Regions from separate parts of the Streptomyces sp. NPDC048191 genome, predicted to be linked through region 3. Evidence: riboswitches for the same ligand, from Rfam matches in the RefSeq annotation. Region 3 holds a riboswitch; each other region holds the start of a gene.
What was found. A riboswitch is a leader RNA that binds a small molecule or an ion and turns the genes downstream of it on or off. The one in region 3 is predicted to bind thiamine pyrophosphate.

Region 1 (5,566 bases), on a different contig from region 3:
GAGTTGCGCTACGAGACCTGTGATCCCTATGCCGTCAGGCTCACCTTCCATCTGCCCGGTGATGCTCCGGTGACCTGGGCGTTCGGGCGGGAACTGCTGATCGACGGTGTCGGCCGACCGTGCGGTGAGGGGGACGTGCACATCGCTCCAGCCGATTCCGTGGTGCTGGGCGAGGTGCTGATCAGGCTTCAGGTCGGCAGCGACCAGGCCTTGTTCCGCTCCTCCGCGCCGCCCCTCGTCGCTTTCCTGGACCGCACGGACAAGCTCGTGCCGCTCGGCCAGGAGGGCGCGCTGGCAGACTTCGACGCCCATCTGGACGAGGCTCTGGACCGCATCCTGGCCGAGGAGCAGAGCGCTGGGTGAAGCGTTACGGCACGGGGCGCCGGCGCTCCGCCGTGCCGCGTCGAACTGTGCAGGAACGCTTCTGCATGGGGTGCCGTACCTAGCCAAGGGCATGGCTCCCGGGGCAGGCCCGGCCGGCTCACCCGAGGCCGGGACCGAGCCGATGCGGCGCGCACGAGGCCGGCGCGTGCCCCGGCGGGCCGACCGCGCCCGCACCGGCTCGGTCGGCCCTACCGCTTGCGGCGTCGCCCCCGGCCGCCGAGCGCCGGGGCCGGCTGTGTCCCGACCGGTGCCGGGCTGTCCTGGCCGGGGCGGTCGGCCGAGACGACCAGGGCGGCGAGCGCGGTGGTGACCGGGACGGAGGCGACCAGGCCGATCGAGCCCACCAGCGTGCGCACGATCTCCTCGGCCACCAGTTCGCTGTTGGCCACGGTCCCGACGCTGCTCTGCGCGATCGAGAACAGCAGCAGCAACGGCAGTGCGGCACCGGCGTAGGCGAGGACGAGGGTGTTGACCACGGAAGCGATGTGGTCGCGGCCGATGCGGATGCCCGCCCGGTACAACCCGCGCCAGCCCATCGTCGGATTTGCCTCGTGCAGCTCCCAGACGGCCGATGTCTGCGTCACGGTCACGTCGTCCAACACACCGAGAGAGCCGATGATGACGCCGGCCAGCAGCAGACCACTCATGTCGAGCTTGGGATACAGCCCGTGAATGAGGCCGGTGCTGTCGTCCGTGTTGCCCGTGAGTGCGGCCCAGCCGATGAACTGTGAGCCGAGGAGGCCGATCAGCCCCAACGAGACCAGCGTGCCGAGCACGGCCACCGACGTACGGGCCGACAGGCCGTGGCACATGTACAGGGCGATCAGCATGATGGCGCTCGACCCGACCACCGCCACGAGCAGCGGGTTCGAACCCTGGAGGATCGCGGGCAGGATGAACAGGGTCAGCACCAGGAAGCTCACGGCCAGTGCGACGAGCGCCATGACACCGCGCAACCTGCCCACCACGACGACGGCGAGCGCGAAGATCCCCGCGAGCAGCGTCATGGGGAACTTCCGGTCCACGTCGGTCACCGAGTACTGCAGGTCCTTCGGCGCCGAGGGCTCGTAGGCGGCCACGACCTGCTCGCCCTGGTGCAGTTGACGGCTCTGGTCAGGCTGCACGATCTCGGTGAACGTACGGCCCTTGTCCTTGCCGGTGTCGACCCGGACGGTCGCCTTCTTGCAGCTTCCCGCCGACTGCTGTTCCGCCGAGGTGCCGTCGGCGGTAGAGGGATCGCCGGCTCCGGTACCACCGGAGGCGTTGACCGACTTGCAGTTCACCTCGACCACTCTGGTGACCGTGGCCTGCTGCGTCTCCCGGTCGAAGCCGACGCCGGTGCGCTTGTGGCCCGGGGCTCCCCCGGGCCAGAGCACCAGCAGACCGACGACGACCGCCGCGGTGAACGGCACCAGGATCGCGGCGATGACCTTGCGCAAGTGCCGGGAGACGGGTGCGGCAGGCCCATGGCTGTGGCCATGGCTGTGGCCGTGACCACCGTGACCGTGCGAGTGAGCCCGGCCGCCGTTCCCGTGGTCCTGACCCTGCGCGCGGCCATCGTGATGCCCGCCGCTCCCGGTGCCGTTCGCGTGGTCAGCGGGCGGTGGGCAGCTCTGTCCGCCGACCTGAGCCGAGCCGCCTCGGTGGTGCGGCTCGGGTGGCCGATACGGGTACTGCTCCATGCTGGTCACCGCCCGATCATTTCAACAACGGCAGGGGGCCCACTGTTCATCGCGCCACATATGGCGCTAGCGTGGAGGCACCTTTGCACACGCGGGAGCTCGGAGCACCGGGCTGAGAGGGCGCTGACCTCCGTACACGCGATGTTTCACGTGGAACAGGCGATGTTCCGCAGGAAACGTCGGCAGACGGAATCCGCTGCGTCGACCGCCGAACCTGTTACCGGGTAATGCCGGCGTAGGGAGTAGGTCTCATGACCAACAAGGACGCACGCACGCCTGCCTCCGTTCAGGGCGAAAAGTCCCTGGAGGCCGGGAAGTCCATCGGCTGGCACAAGGCGTACGTCGAGGGTTCCCGCCCCGACCTGCGCGTGCCGGTCCGCCAGGTGCACCTCACCAACGGGCAGTCGGTCACCCTGTACGACACATCGGGCCCGTACACCGATCCACTCGTCGACACCGATGTTCGCAGGGGCCTGCCACCGCTGCGGGAGAACTGGATCATCGCCCGCGGCGACACCGAGGAGTACGCGGGCCGTCCCGTCCGCCCCGAGGACGACGGGGTCAAGCACACCTCGCCGCGCGGCGGACTGCGCAACCTCGACGCGGTCTTCCCCGGACGTCCGCGCCAGCCGCGCCGGGGGCGCAGCGGCGAGACGGTCACGCAGCTCGCGTACGCCCGCCGGGGCGAGATCACCCCGGAGATGGAGTACGTGGCCATCCGGGAGAACGTTTCCCCCGAGGTGGTCCGCGAGGAGATCGCGGCGGGCCGCGCGGTGCTGCCGGCCAACGTCAACCACCCGGAGATCGAGCCGATGATCATCGGCAAGCGGTTCCTGGTGAAGGTCAATGCCAACATCGGCAACTCCGCGGTGACTTCCTCCATCGAGGAAGAGGTGGAGAAGATGACCTGGGCGACCCGCTGGGGTGCCGACACGGTCATGGACCTGTCCACCGGCCGCAACATCCACACGACCCGTGAGTGGGTGCTGCGCAACTCCCCCGTACCCATCGGGACCGTGCCGCTCTACCAGGCCCTGGAGAAGGTCGACGGCAAGGCCGAGGAACTGACCTGGGACATCTACAAGGACACGGTCATCGAGCAGGCCGAGCAGGGCGTGGACTACATGACCGTCCACGCGGGCATCCGGCTGCCGTACGTCCCGCTCACCGCCAACCGCAAGACCGGCATCGTCTCGCGCGGCGGCTCGATCATGGCCGCGTGGTGCCTCGCGCACCACAAGGAGTCGTTCCTGTACGAGAACTTCGAGGAGCTGTGCGAGATCCTCGCCGCCTACGACGTCACGTACTCGCTGGGCGACGGCCTCCGGCCGGGGTCGATCGCGGACGCCAACGACGAGGCACAGTTCGCGGAATTGCGAACTCTTGGGGAACTCAACCAGATCGCCAAGCGTTTCAATGTTCAGACCATGATCGAGGGCCCGGGGCATGTCCCGATGCACAAGATCAAGGAGAACATCGACCTTCAGCAGGAGATCTGCGATGAAGCTCCGTTCTATACGCTCGGCCCGCTGACCACGGACATCGCGCCGGCGTACGACCACATCACCTCCGGCATCGGCGCCGCGATGATCGCCTGGTGGGGCACGGCGATGCTCTGCTACGTCACGCCCAAGGAGCACCTCGGCCTGCCCAACCGGGACGACGTCAAGACCGGCGTCATCACCTACAAGATCGCCGCGCACGCGGCCGATCTCGCCAAGGGGCACCCGGGCGCACAGCAGTGGGACGACGCGTTGTCGGACGCCCGCTTCGAGTTCCGGTGGGAGGACCAGTTCAATCTCGCCCTGGACCCGGACACGGCACGGGAGTTCCACGACGAGACCCTGCCCGCCGAGCCGGCCAAGACGGCCCACTTCTGCTCCATGTGCGGACCGAAGTTCTGCAGCATGAAGATCTCGCAGGACATCCGCCGCGAACACGGCAGCAGTCAGGCCGAGATCCAGGACGGAATGGCCCAGAAGTCGAAGGAGTTCGCGGCGAGCGGGAACCGGGTCTATCTGCCGATCGCCGACTGACACGCGGACCGGTGGTCCAGTGCCGGGCCGCGTAGAGCAGGCACTGGATCACCGGCGCGTCGAGGAGTGGGAGGCGGGCTACTCCGGCCGGTGTTCCGGGCCGCCGAAGTCCGGGCTCGTGTAGTCCGGGCTGGTGAAGCTCGGTCGGCCGGATTCGGTGCCGTCGACCGGGCTGCTGAAACCGGGGCGGTCGTATCCCAGACGGGGCATGCGGCCGCGCGGGGTGGGCGGGGTCGTGCGGTGCGGGACGGCCGGTCCGGGCTCGGCGAGGGCCTCCGTGAGGAACGGCAGGATGCCCCGCTCCAGCAGGGCCTCGCGCCAGGCCTCTCTGGCGCTGTCCAGCTCACGGTGCGCCGCGTCCAGCGCCTGGGCCTGTGGCGAGCTGCCGTTGCGCAGGGCGGTGAGAAGCAGTCCGACCGCGGCAAGGAGAATCGTGGCCGCGGTCACCGCGCCGAACACCCAGCCGGCGGTGAGCAGGGTCTGGGCGAAGGTCTGTCCGGGACTCAGCGTCTTCAGGATGTAGCCGACGAGGAGGAAGATCGCCGCGGCGGTTCCGGAGAGGACGGGAGTCAGTACGGCGATGACCGCGACGGCGCCCGCGCCGGTGTTCTCGGCCGCCTCGCCGAGGGTGGTGACGAGCCCGGTCGTGGCCGAACTCGGGTCCATGGAGGTGGGGTCCCCGGTCGTGGAGGGGGCCATCGCCGGGTGCCGCAGCTCCTGGCGGAGCTTCACATAGTGCTGGTATTCGGCCGCGGCGGCGGCCGTTATCAGTGCGGTGGCGTTGAGCGCCATGGTGCGCAGTTGTTCGGGATTGAGCCGCTGTCCGACAGCGGCCAGTTCCGGTCGCTGTGGTGCGGAGCGCAGCGCCTCATCGAGGAGCCGCTCGAATTCCTGGCGGTCCTCGTTCAGCAGGTGCTGCGGAACGCTGTTCATGTGCATCCCCCGATGCTCCGTAGGGCTTGGGGCTCGCACGCCGGCGAGCCGTCGGGCAGAAACGGAGGGGAGCCTGCTACGGATAAGCCGATGGTAGAGCCGTGACGGCGCACGGTGACAGGGGGTTGCCGGAAATTGCCCCAGGGCCTGCGTGTACTCCGCCGGGGGACGCCTGCCCGCGGAACGGTCAGGTAGTCAGGGGCAATTGGCGGACCAGTAGCTTTCCGGCCATGGTCACTCCGCCGTCCATCGCGATGGCGAGACCGTCGGCGTAGACGTGCGGTCCCTCCACGACCGGGCCGGTGCCCTCCTCGCCGTCTTCGGAGCCGACCTCACCCAGGAGGTAGGGAATCGGGCTGTGGCCGTGAACGATACGGGTGCCGCCGTACGTATCGAGCAGGGAGCGTACGGCGTCGGCGCCGCCCTCGTCGCGGAAGGAGAAGCGCTTGGTGAACTTGCGGAACAGATCCCAGCACTCGTCCGCGTCGTTACGGGTGAGGGTCTCGCGGACGGTGTCGTTGACCGCCTCGA
Region 2 (5,566 bases), on a different contig from region 3:
CAGCTCTTGGGCTCCTGAACCGACCCGGGCGGTCGTGGCGAGCCACCGCTAGAGTGGACGCGGGGAGGTCCAGTGCGCGGAAATCTGCCGGTCGAGAATGTGGGGAGCACCCCGCTGTGTCTCTTCGTCGAGCCGTACGGTGAGGACTTCTGGCTTGAACCGGGCGACGCCGTCACCCTTTCCCCGGTCGGCGACGGCGGCAGTGTCCAGTTCGCGGTCCAGGTCGCGGCCGAGCTGATGAGCGTGTGGCTCTACGAGGACGGCGACCCCGGCAAAGTCATCGCGGAATCTCAGGTCACCGATGCGGCGGGCACGCCGTTGGAGTGTGGTCACCAGCGGGGTGACCGGCGCATTCCCGGACCGTTCTTCCGGCGGACCGAGTAACGACCTCAGCGCTTGCAGGAGCGGCCCCTGGCGGCCGAGCGAGGCCCCCCACCGGCCCGGCGACAGATTGCTTGGCAGCGCGCGGACCCGTCGGCCGGGCCGTCTCCGGGCCTTCCGAAGCCGCTCGGTCACGGCGGGTGACGACTGCTGACGGCAGTCGTGGGCGGCGACGGCCGCAGGTCACCCCTGGGCGGCCTCTGGGCCGTCCCTGGGCCGGTCCGAGGCCGCTCAGCGGCAACCGGTGACGACTACTAACGACAGTCGTAGCAGGCGGCAGCCACAGGTCACCGAGTTTGATCTGCGACACTGGTATCGCCATGCCTAAGCCCGGAGAACTCACTTTCGTCGCGCCGCGCGGAGCCCAGAAGCCGCCGCGGCACCTTGCCGATCTCACGCCCGCCGAGCGCAAGGACGCGGTGGCCGAGATCGGTGAGAAGCCGTTCCGCGCCAAGCAGCTCGCGCAGCACTACTTCGCGCGGTACGCGCACGAGCCGGAGCAGTGGACCGACATCCCCGCCGCCTCGCGGGACAAGCTGCGCGAGGCGCTGTTCCCGGAGCTGATGACCGTCGTCCGGCATCTGTCGACGGACCAGGGGACCACGCGCAAGACGCTGTGGCGGCTGTTCGACGGGACCCTCGTCGAGTCGGTGCTGATGCGCTACCCGGACCGGGTCACCATGTGCATCAGCTCGCAGGCGGGCTGCGGCATGAACTGTCCGTTCTGCGCCACCGGGCAGGCCGGGCTCGACCGGAACCTGTCCACGGCCGAGATCGTCCACCAGATCGTGGACGGTATGCGGGCCCTGCGGGACGGGGAGGTGCCCGGGGGACCCGCCCGGCTGTCCAACATCGTCTTCATGGGCATGGGCGAGCCGCTCGCCAACTACAAGCGTGTGGTCGGCGCCATCCGGGCGCTCACCGACCCGGCCCCCGACGGGCTGGGGCTGTCGCAGCGCGGGATCACCGTGTCCACCGTCGGGCTCGTGCCGGCCATCCACCGCTTCGCCGACGAGGGCTTCAAGTGCCGGCTGGCGATCTCCCTGCACGCCCCCGACGACGAGCTGCGTGACACCCTCGTCCCCGTGAACACGCGGTGGAAGGTGCGCGAGGTGCTCGACGCCGGGTTCGAGTACGTCGAGAAGAGCGGCCGTCGGCTGTCCATCGAGTACGCCCTCATCCGGGACATCAACGACCAGGCGTGGCGGGGCGACCGGCTCGGCCGGCTGCTCAGGGGCAAGCCCGTGCACGTCAATCTCATTCCGCTCAACCCGACGCCGGGCTCCAAGTGGACCGCATCGCGGCCCGAGGACGAGAAGGCGTTCGTGGAGGCCATCGCCGCCCATGGTGTGCCCGTCACCATCCGGGACACCCGTGGTCAGGAGATCGACGGAGCCTGTGGTCAGCTCGCGGCCACCGAGCGGTAATCTGACCCGGTCCACACATCTTCATATTCCGACAGGGGAGCGCCACAGCGCTGAGAGTGCGGCGGACAGGGCCGCAGACCCTCTGAACCTCGCCCAGGTCATTCTGGGTAGGGAGTTCGGTCATCACTCAAGCTGTTGCGCCCTGCCCGGGTCCTCCTCGCGGAGTCCGGGCGGGGCCGCGTCTCTTCCTGGCCAACCCCAGGAGGACATCCAGTGCAGAACAAGACCTTCGTGGCCGTGGCGGTCGGGCTCGGCCTGATCGGCCTGTCCGCGTGCGGATCCACCGACGCCAAGTCGTCAGGTGACTCCAAGACCGTGACGCTCGTCAGTCACGACTCGTGGGCCGTCTCCAAGAACGTGCTCGCCGACTTCGAGAAGCAGTCCGGATACAAGGTCAGGGTCCTCAAGGACGGCGACGCCGGGCAGGCCGTGAACAAGGCCATCCTGACCAAGGACAACCCGCAGGGCGACGTCTTCTTCGGCGTCGACAACACCCTGCTGTCCCGCGCGCTCGACAACGGGCTCTTCCAGCCGTACCGGGCCAAGGGCGCCGACCGGATCCTGCCCCAGTACCGCGTCGACCAGGACAAGCACCGGGTCACGCCCATCGACACCGGCGACATCTGCGTCAACTACGACAAGGCCTACTTCAGCAAGCACAAGCTGACCCCGCCGCAGTCCTTCGCCGACCTCGCCAAGCCGGCGTACAAGAACCTCCTCGTCACCGAGAACGCCGCGACCTCCTCGCCGGGCCTCGGCTTCCTGCTGGGCAGCGCCGGGCGGTTCGGCGACACCGGCTGGCAGGGCTACTGGAAGAAGCTCAAGGCCAACGGCGTCAAGGTCGTCGACGGCTGGGAGCAGGCCTACTACCAGGAGTTCTCGGGCTCCTCCGAGGGCAAGAAGGCCGGCGGCGACCGGCCGCTGGTGGTGTCGTACGCCTCCTCCCCGCCCGCCGAGGTGATCTACGCCAAGAAGCGCCCCAGCACCGCGCCGACCGGGGTCTCCTACGGCACCTGCTTCCGGCAGACGGAGTACGCGGGGCTGCTGAGCAACGCGAAGAACACCAAGGGCGGCAAGGCCTTCCTGGACTTCCTGCTCACCAAGGAGTTCCAGGAGGACATGCCGCTCAACATGTTCGTCTACCCGGTGCGCGAAGCCGCCCAGGTGCCACCGGAGTTCGTGAAGTACGGGCCGCAGGCCAAGAACCCCGAGACCATGGCCCCCGGCAAGATCGCCGCCAACCGTGACCAGTGGGTCAAGTCGTGGACCTCGCTCGTACTGAAGTAGCGGAACCCCGGCGGGGGAACGCGGCGAGGTTCGGGCTGATGGCCCTGCCCGTCGCGTTCTTCGCGCTGTTCTTCGCCTGGCCCGTGGCCGCGATCGTCACGCGCGGGCTGAAGGCCGACGGTGCCTGGCAGTGGGGGCGGATCGCGGACGTGGTCACGCAGCCGGACATCCGGCACGTGCTGTGGTTCACCACCTGGCAGGCGCTCGCCTCCACCGCGCTCACCCTGCTGCTCGCGCTGCCGGCCGCGTACGTCTTCGCCCGCCTCGACTTCCCCGGCAAGCAGGTGCTGCGGGCCGTCGTCACCGTGCCGTTCGTGCTGCCGACCGTCGTCGCCGGCAGCGCGTTCCTCGCCCTCGTCGGGCACGGCGGACTGCTCGACGAGCTGTGGGGCGTACGGCTGGACACCACTGTGTGGGCGATCCTGCTGGCCCATGTCTTCTTCAACTACGCGGTCGTCGTACGGACCGTCGGCGGCCTGTGGTCCCAGCTCGACCCCCGGCAGGAGGAGGCCGCCCGCATGCTCGGCGCGTCCCCCCTGCACGCCTGGCGGAAGGTCACCCTCCCGGCCCTCGCCCCCGCCGTGGCCGCCGCCGCGCTGATGGTGTTCCTCTTCACCTTCACCTCCTTCGGCGTCGTCCAGATCCTGGGCGGCCCCACCTTCTCCACCCTGGAAGTGGAGATCTACCGGCAGACCTCCGAGGTGTTCGACCTCTCCACGGCAGCCGTCCTCACCCTGGTCCAGTTCGTCGCCGTCGGCGCGATCCTCGTCGTGCACGCCTGGACGGTACGGCGCCGGGAGACCGCCCTGAGGCTCGTCGACCCGAAGGCGACCGCGCGCCGCCCGCGCGGAGCCGGCCAGTGGGCCCTGCTGGCCGGCGTCCTCGTCACGATCACGCTCCTGCTGGTCCTGCCGCTCGCCGTCCTCGTCCGCCGCTCCCTGGACGCGCCCGGCTTCGGCTACTACCGGGCGCTCGCGAACTCCGACGGCGGTACGTTCCTGGTGGCGCCCGTGCACGCGGTGTGGACCTCGCTCCAGTACGCCGTGGCCGCCACCGCCATCGCCGTCGTGATCGGCGGACTGGCCGCCGCCGCGCTGGCCCGCCGGGACGCGGGCCGCCTGGTGCGGGGCTTCGACGCGCTCCTGATGCTGCCGCTCGGGGTGTCCGCCGTGACGGTCGGCTTCGGTTTCCTGATCGCCCTCGACAAGCCGCCACTGGACCTCAGGGAGTCCTGGATCCTCGTCCCCCTCGCCCAGGCGCTGGTCGGCGCCCCCTTCGTCGTACGGACCATGCTGCCCGTACTGCGGGCGGTGGACGTCCGGCTCCGGGAGGCGGCGGCCGTGCTCGGGGCCTCGCCGTGGCGGGTGTGGCGGGAGGTGGACCTGCCACTGGTGCGTCGGGCGCTGCTGGTCGCGGCCGGGTTCGCGTTCGCCGTCTCGCTGGGCGAGTTCGGGGCGACCGTGTTCATCGCCCGGCCCGACAACCCGACGCTCCCGGTCGCCGTGGCCCGGCTGCTCAGCCGCCCCGGGGACCTCAACTACGGCCAGGCGATGGCCCTTTCGACCATTCTGATGGTGGTGTGCGCCGCCGCGCTGCTGATCCTGGAGCGGCTGCGCACCGACCGGACGGGGGAGTTCTAGATGCTGCTGAGCCTCGATGCCGCGACCGTCCGCCTCGGCGGGCGGGCCGTGCTCGACGCCGTCGACCTGGACGTCGCCGAGCACGAGGTGGTGTGCGTGCTCGGGCCGAGCGGCAGCGGAAAGTCCACCCTGCTGCGGGCGGTCGCCGGGCTCCAGCCCCTCTCCGGTGGACGGGTGCTGCTCGACGGCCGGGACCAGTCGGGCGTGCCCGCGCACCAGCGCGGCGTCGGCCTGATGTTCCAGGACCACCAGCTCTTCCCGCAGCGGGACGTCGGCGCGAACGTGGCGTTCGGGCTGCGCATGCACGGGGTCGGCAGGGGCGAACGGGACGCCGAGGTGGGCCGGTTGCTGGACCTGGTGGGGCTTCCGGGTGCCGCCGGGCGGGCCGTGGCCGCCCTGTCCGGTGGCGAGCAGCAGCGCGTGGCCCTCGCCCGCGCGCTCGCGCCCCGGCCCCGGCTGCTCATGCTGGACGAGCCACTCGGCCAGCTGGACCGCTCGCTCAGGGAACGCCTGGTGGTCGAACTGCGGGAGCTGTTCGGCCGGTTGGGTACGACCGTGCTCGCCGTGACCCACGACCAGGGCGAGGCGTTCGCGCTGGCCGACCGGGTGGTGGTGATGCGGGACGGGCGGATCGCGCAGTCCGGCACGCCCCTGGAGGTCTGGCAGCGGCCCGCCGACGCGTTCGTGGCCCGTTTCCTCGGCTTCGACAACGTGGCCGGGGCGACCGTCGCCGGGACGGCCGCCGACAGCCCCTGGGGCAAACTTCCGGTGCCCGACGGCTCCCCGCAGGGCGCGCGCACCCTGCTGGTCCGGCCCGCCGGGGTACGGCTC
Region 3 (5,566 bases):
GGGCCGCGCGGGGCTGCAGCGCCCCCCGCTCGCGCAGCACGTCCCGCAGGGTGCACCCGGCGACGTACTCCATCGCCAGGTACACGTAGGACCCGTCGGTGCCCTGGTCGAAGACCTGCACCACGTTCGGGTGGGCCAGCCGGGCGACCGACTTCGCCTCCCGGATGAACCGCTCCACGAAGGAGCCGTCGGCCGCGAGCGTCGGGTGCATCACCTTCAGCGCGAGCACACGGTCCAGGCGGGTGTCCAGGGCCCGGTAGACCGTGGCCATCCCGCCGACCGCGATCCGCGCGTCGACGCGATACCGGCCGTCGAGCACCTGCCCGACGAGGGGGTCCTGAAGGGTCGTATCCACGCAGGCGAGTCTACGAGGGACGACCGACAGTCCCGCACGATGTGCTGATCCGGGGACGGAATGCAGCACACCTGTGACTCCCCTGCGATCAGAAGGCCGGGCGCTCGGGGTCCAGGCGGGCGCGCCCCTCGGTGGGGGAGGAGGCCTCCGCGAAGTGCCTGCGCGGAATCCGCCCGGCCAGCCGGGCCAGCCGCCCCCCTTCCACCGCGTGCCTCATCGCCGCCGCCATGAGTTCCGGCTCCTGCGCCCGGGTCACCGCGGAGGCGAGCATCACCCCGGCACACCCCAGCTCCATGGCCAGCGCGACGTCGGACGCCGTACCGGCCCCCGCGTCAAGGATCACCGGCACACGCGCGTGCTCGACGATCAGCTGGAAGTTGTGGGGGTTGCGGATCCCGAGCCCGGACCCGATCGGCGACCCCAGCGGCATCACCGCCGCACACCCCACGTCCTCCAGCTTCCGCGCCAGCACGGGATCGTCGTTGGTGTACGGCAGCACCGTGAACCCGTCGTCGACCAGCGTCTCCGCCGCCTCCAGCAGCTCCACCGGATCCGGCAGCAGCGTCCGCTCGTCGGCGATGACCTCCAGCTTGATCAGGTCCGTGCCGAGCGCCTCCCGCGCCAGCCGCGCGGTCAGCACCGCCTCCCCGGCCGTGAAACAGCCCGCCGTGTTCGGCAGCACCCGGATGCCCAGCTTCTCCAGCACGGACAGCACCGAGCCGTGCACGGACGGGTCCACCCGCCGCATCGCGACCGTCGTCAGCTCCGTACCGGAGGCGACCAGCGCACGCTGGAGCACCTCCAGGCTGGGCGCGCCGCCCGTACCCATGATCAGCCGGGAGGAGAAGGTCGTACCCCCGAGAACCAGAGGATCGTCGGCCATGGCTCAGCCCCCCTGGACAGCGGTGAGGACCTCGACCCGGTCGCCCTCGGCCAGCACCGTGCTCGCCCACTCGGTGCGCGGCACCACGGTCTCGTTGACGGCGGCGGCGACCCCGGAGGGCGCCGCGACCAGCGAGCGTACGACGGCGTCGAGAGCGGTACCCGGAACGATCTCCCGGCGCTCTCCGTTGACGGAGATGGGAACGGTGACAGGGATGCTCATGCGGGCTGCTCCAGGAGGACGGCGGCGCCGAAGCGCCGCGGCGTGAACGGACGGGCCTCGTCCGGCAGTTCGCCGTCGGCCAGCAGCCGGGCCATGACATCGCCGGTGACCGGGGTGAGCAGCACCCCGTTGCGGTAGTGCCCGGTGGCCAGCAGCAGCCCGTCCAGCCCGGACGGGCCGAGCAGGGGCGCGTTGTCGGGCGAGCCGGGGCGCAGCCCGGCCCGGGTCTCGGTGAGCGGCAGTTCGGTTATGCCCGGCACCAGCTCATGGGCGTCGCGCAGCAGCTCGTACACCCCGCCCGCGGTGACCGTCGTGTCCCAGCCCAGCTCCTCGCTGGTGGCGCCGACGACCAGTTCGCCGTTCTCGCGGGGCACCAGGTAGACCTGGCTGCCCCGGACGACGGCCCGTACGGTCCGGCTGAGGAACGGCGCGTACCCGCTGGGCACGGTGAGCCGCAGCACCTGCCCCTTCACCGGCCGCACCGGCGGCAGCAGCGCCTCCGGCAGCCCCGCGAGCCGCCCGCTCATGCTCCCGGCGGCGAGCACCACCTGTCCGGCGCGCAGCTCGGCGCCGTCCGCCGTGGTGACCCCGGCGGCCCGGTCCCCCGCGACGTCCAGCCGCTCGGCCCACGCCCGGTGGAACCTCACGCCGGTCCGCTCGCACGCGGCCACCAGGGCCGCCGCCAGCCGCCGCGGGTCGATCTGGTGGTCGCCGTCGACCCGCAGGCCACCGCGCACCCCGGGCGCCAGCATCGGCTCCAGGCGCCGGCACTCCCGCCCGGACAGCCACTCCGACTCCAGCCCCGAGCGCTGCTGCAGGGCGTGCAGTTCGCGCAGGTGGGCGCGGTCGTCGGCGTCCATCGCGACCGCGAGGGTGCCGCAGCGGCGGTAGCCGAGGTCGTGGCCGGTCAGTTCGGTCAGTTCGGCCGCGAAGTCCGGGTAGCGGCGGGCCGATTCCAGGTTCAGGGCGAGTAGTCTCTCCTCGCCGTAGTGCAGTTCGGTGACCGCGGCCAGCATCCCGGCCGCGACCCGCGCGGCCCCGCCGCCGGGCTCGGGATCCACCACGGCCGTGGCGAGCCCGCGCTGCGCCGCGCGCCAGGCGGTGACCAGGCCGATGATTCCGCCCCCGATGACGAGGACGTCGGACGTATCGGACGTACGTGACGACATGGGCGGTAAGCCCCTCCCTTCGCCGGCATGACCCGGATCAGGTTCGTACGGTCGGAGGCCGCCAGCCTCCCTCTCAGCCCGGTGCGCCGGGCTCCCGCGAGTGCTTGTACGGTGGCCACCCTAGCCCGCCCCGCTCCTCACCCGTAAGGGAGCCCCTGCTCATGGCCCGGTCGCTCGACGGACTGACCTTCGCCCCCGTGGCGGATCAAGCCCCAGGTCAGGTGGGCACCCGCACCCGGTTCGCGTACCACGAGGAGGGCGGCGGGATCTGGGCCGAGTACGCGGGCGGCGACGTCGTACGCGGCCGTCTGGTCGGCACCCGGGAGGGCGACCGGCTGGACTTCCGCTACGTCCAGCTGAAGACCGACGGCACGACCTCCTGCGGGCACTGCGTGTCCACCGTCGTGGAGCTGCCGGACGGCCGGGTGCGGCTGGAGGAGACCTGGGAGTGGGAGTCCCAGGCGGGCGCCGGTACGAGTGTTGTGGAACAGGTCACCGAGCACGCCCGCTGACTGACGCTCCGTCACATGTCTATGGTGATCGGGTGAGCGAGCAGACAGCACAAGAGGGCACGTCACAGGGGCGCCGCGTGGTCGTCGCGGGCGCCGGCATGGCCGGGGTGCAGACCGCGGTCGCGCTGCGGGAGCAGGGCTTCAAGGGCCCCGTCACCGTGATCGGGGCGGAGCCGCACCAGCCGTACGACCGGCCGCCGCTGTCGAAGGCCGTGCTGCTCGGCAAGGCCGAGGACTCCGCCTTCGACGTGGACTTCGAGTCCCTCGGCGTCGAGCTGCGGCTCGGCTGCGAGGTGCTGGGCCTGCGTCCCGCCGAGCACGAGCTGGACACCGAGGCGGGCCCGGTGCCGTACGACGTCCTGGTCATCGCCACCGGCGCCGAACCGATCACCCTGCCCGGCACCGAGGGCGTGCCCGGCGTGCACCTGCTGCGCACCCTGGACGACGCCGAACGGCTGCGCCCGGTGCTCACCCAGCAGCACGAGATCGTGGTCGTCGGGGCCGGCTGGATCGGCGCCGAGTTCGCCACGGCCGCCCGTGAGGCCGGCTGCGTGGTGACCGTCGTGGAGGCCGCCGACCGGCCCCTCGCCGGCGCCCTGCCCGCCGAGGTCGCCGCCCCCATGGCCGCCTGGTACGCCGACGCGGGCGCCGAGTTGCGCACGCACGCGCGCGTGGAGCGCGTCGAGCCCGGCGCGGTGATCCTCGCCGACGGCACCCGGCTGCCCGCCGGAGCCGTCGTCGTCGGCATCGGCGCCCGCCCCGCCACGGCCTGGCTGGCCGGCTCCGGCGTCGAGCTGGGCCCGCACGGGGACGTCCTCGCCGGCGACCGGCTGCGCACCTCCGTGGCGGACGTGTACGCCGTCGGCGACTGCGCCTCCTTCCCCTCGGCCCGCTACGGCGAACGGCTGCTCGTCCACCACTGGGACAACGCCCTGCAGGGCCCGCGCACGGTCGCCGCGAACATCCTCGGCGAGACCCCGGAGGTCTACGACCCGGTGCCGTACTTCTGGTCCGAGCAGTTCGGCCGGTTCGTGCAGTACGCCGGTCACCACGCCGCGGCCGACCGCGCGGTGTGGCGCGGCGACCCGGCGGGCCCCGCCTGGACGGTGTGCTGGCTGCGCGAGGACCGCCTCGTCGCCCTGCTGGCGGTAGGCCGCCCGCGTGATCTGGCGCAGGGCCGGAGACTGATCGAGTCGGGCCGCGGCATGGACGCGCGGGCCCTGGCGGACCCGGCGAAGCCCCTGAAGGACGCCACGGCCGACTAGCCCGGCCGTCCCGGCCGGACCTGCCTGACTTCCGACTGTCAGTGGGGGATGGCAGGCTTGTCCTGTGACCGAGATTGACGCAAAGATCGATGCTCTCGTCCCCGCCTGGCTCACCCTCCCCGACATCGCCGAACAGCTCGGCGTCGAGGTGACGCGCGTCCGGCAGCTGGTCAAGGAGGGCCAGCTCATCGCCGTACGCCGAGGTGAGAACCGCGCGCTGCACGTCCCCGCCGCCTTCATCGACGGGGACAAGGTCGTCAAGGGCCTGTCCGGCACCCTGACGCTCCTGCGGGACGACGGCTTCACGGTCGAAGAGATGATCGAGTGGCTCTTCACCCCCGACCCGACCCTGCCCGGCACCCCCGCGCAGGCCCTGAGCGAGAATCGCGGCACGGAGGTGAAGCGCCGCGCCCAGGCGCTCGCCGTCTGAGCCGCACCGCACCACGAGGGGTGGCGTGCGGGCCGTGGCCCGTACGCCACCCGTGAACACCACCAGGGACACCGACCAGGGGGGACCCACGTATGCCCGACACCGCACGCGCCGCGCTCGCCGACGCCCGTCTGTACCTCTGCACGGACGCGCGCACGCGCCAGGGCGACCTTCCCGAGTTCCTGGACGCGGTCCTGGCCGGCGGTGTCGACATCGTGCAGCTGCGCGACAAGGGCATGGAGGCCGCCGAGGAGCTGGCCCACCTGGAGGTCTTCGCGGACGCCTGCGCCCGGCACGGCAAGCTCCTCGCGGTGAACGACCGCGCGGACGTCGCCCACGCCGCCCGCGCCGACGTGCTGCACCTCGGCCAGGGTGACCTGCCGGTCCCCGCGGCCCGCGCCGTCCTCGGCGAGGAGGTGCTGGTCGGACGCTCCACGCACGCCGAGTCCGAGGCCGCCGCGGCCGCCGTGCAGGAGGGCGTGGACTACTTCTGCACCGGCCCCTGCTGGCCCACCCCCACCAAGCCGGGCCGGCACGCGCCCGGCCTGGACCTGGTGCGGTACACGGCAGGCCTGGGCACCGACCGCCCCTGGTTCGCGATCGGCGGGATCGACCTCTCCAACCTCGACCAGGTGCTGGACGCCGGTGCCCGCAGGGTGGTCGTCGTCCGCGCGATCACCGGGGCCGACGACCCGGGAGCGGCGGCAGCGGAGTTCGCGAAGCGGCTGCG

Region 1: another riboswitch for thiamine pyrophosphate. It lies ahead of thiC (phosphomethylpyrimidine synthase ThiC); the one in region 3 lies ahead of thiO (glycine oxidase ThiO).
Region 2: another riboswitch for thiamine pyrophosphate. It lies ahead of AB0D93_RS16420 (thiamine ABC transporter substrate-binding protein); the one in region 3 lies ahead of thiO (glycine oxidase ThiO).

Annotation. Positions count from the first base shown of each region.
Region 1 is NZ_JBEZMO010000001.1:167,604-173,169, reverse strand. Features, by position in the region: gene AB0D93_RS00795 (SsgA family sporulation/cell division regulator) at 1-363, shown strand, start outside; gene AB0D93_RS00790 (YibE/F family protein) at 573-2,075, opposite strand; TPP riboswitch at 2,148-2,325, shown strand; gene thiC (phosphomethylpyrimidine synthase ThiC) at 2,318-4,102, shown strand; gene AB0D93_RS00780 (hypothetical protein) at 4,181-5,041, opposite strand; gene AB0D93_RS00775 (metallophosphoesterase) at 5,223-5,566, opposite strand, start outside.
Region 2 is NZ_JBEZMO010000008.1:198,447-204,012, forward strand. Features, by position in the region: gene AB0D93_RS16410 (hypothetical protein) at 73-384, shown strand; gene rlmN (23S rRNA (adenine(2503)-C(2))-methyltransferase RlmN) at 702-1,808, shown strand; TPP riboswitch at 1,832-1,940, shown strand; gene AB0D93_RS16420 (thiamine ABC transporter substrate-binding protein) at 2,022-3,095, shown strand; gene AB0D93_RS16425 (iron ABC transporter permease) at 3,134-4,735, shown strand; gene AB0D93_RS16430 (ABC transporter ATP-binding protein) at 4,736-5,566, shown strand, end outside.
Region 3 is NZ_JBEZMO010000002.1:393,133-398,698, reverse strand. Features, by position in the region: gene pknB (Stk1 family PASTA domain-containing Ser/Thr kinase) at 1-355, opposite strand, end outside; gene AB0D93_RS04840 (thiazole synthase) at 444-1,238, opposite strand; gene thiS (sulfur carrier protein ThiS) at 1,242-1,460, opposite strand; gene thiO (glycine oxidase ThiO) at 1,457-2,629, opposite strand; TPP riboswitch at 2,627-2,737, opposite strand; gene AB0D93_RS04825 (hypothetical protein) at 2,791-3,141, shown strand; gene AB0D93_RS04820 (FAD-dependent oxidoreductase) at 3,174-4,406, shown strand; gene AB0D93_RS04815 (Rv2175c family DNA-binding protein) at 4,471-4,836, shown strand; gene thiE (thiamine phosphate synthase) at 4,929-5,566, shown strand, end outside.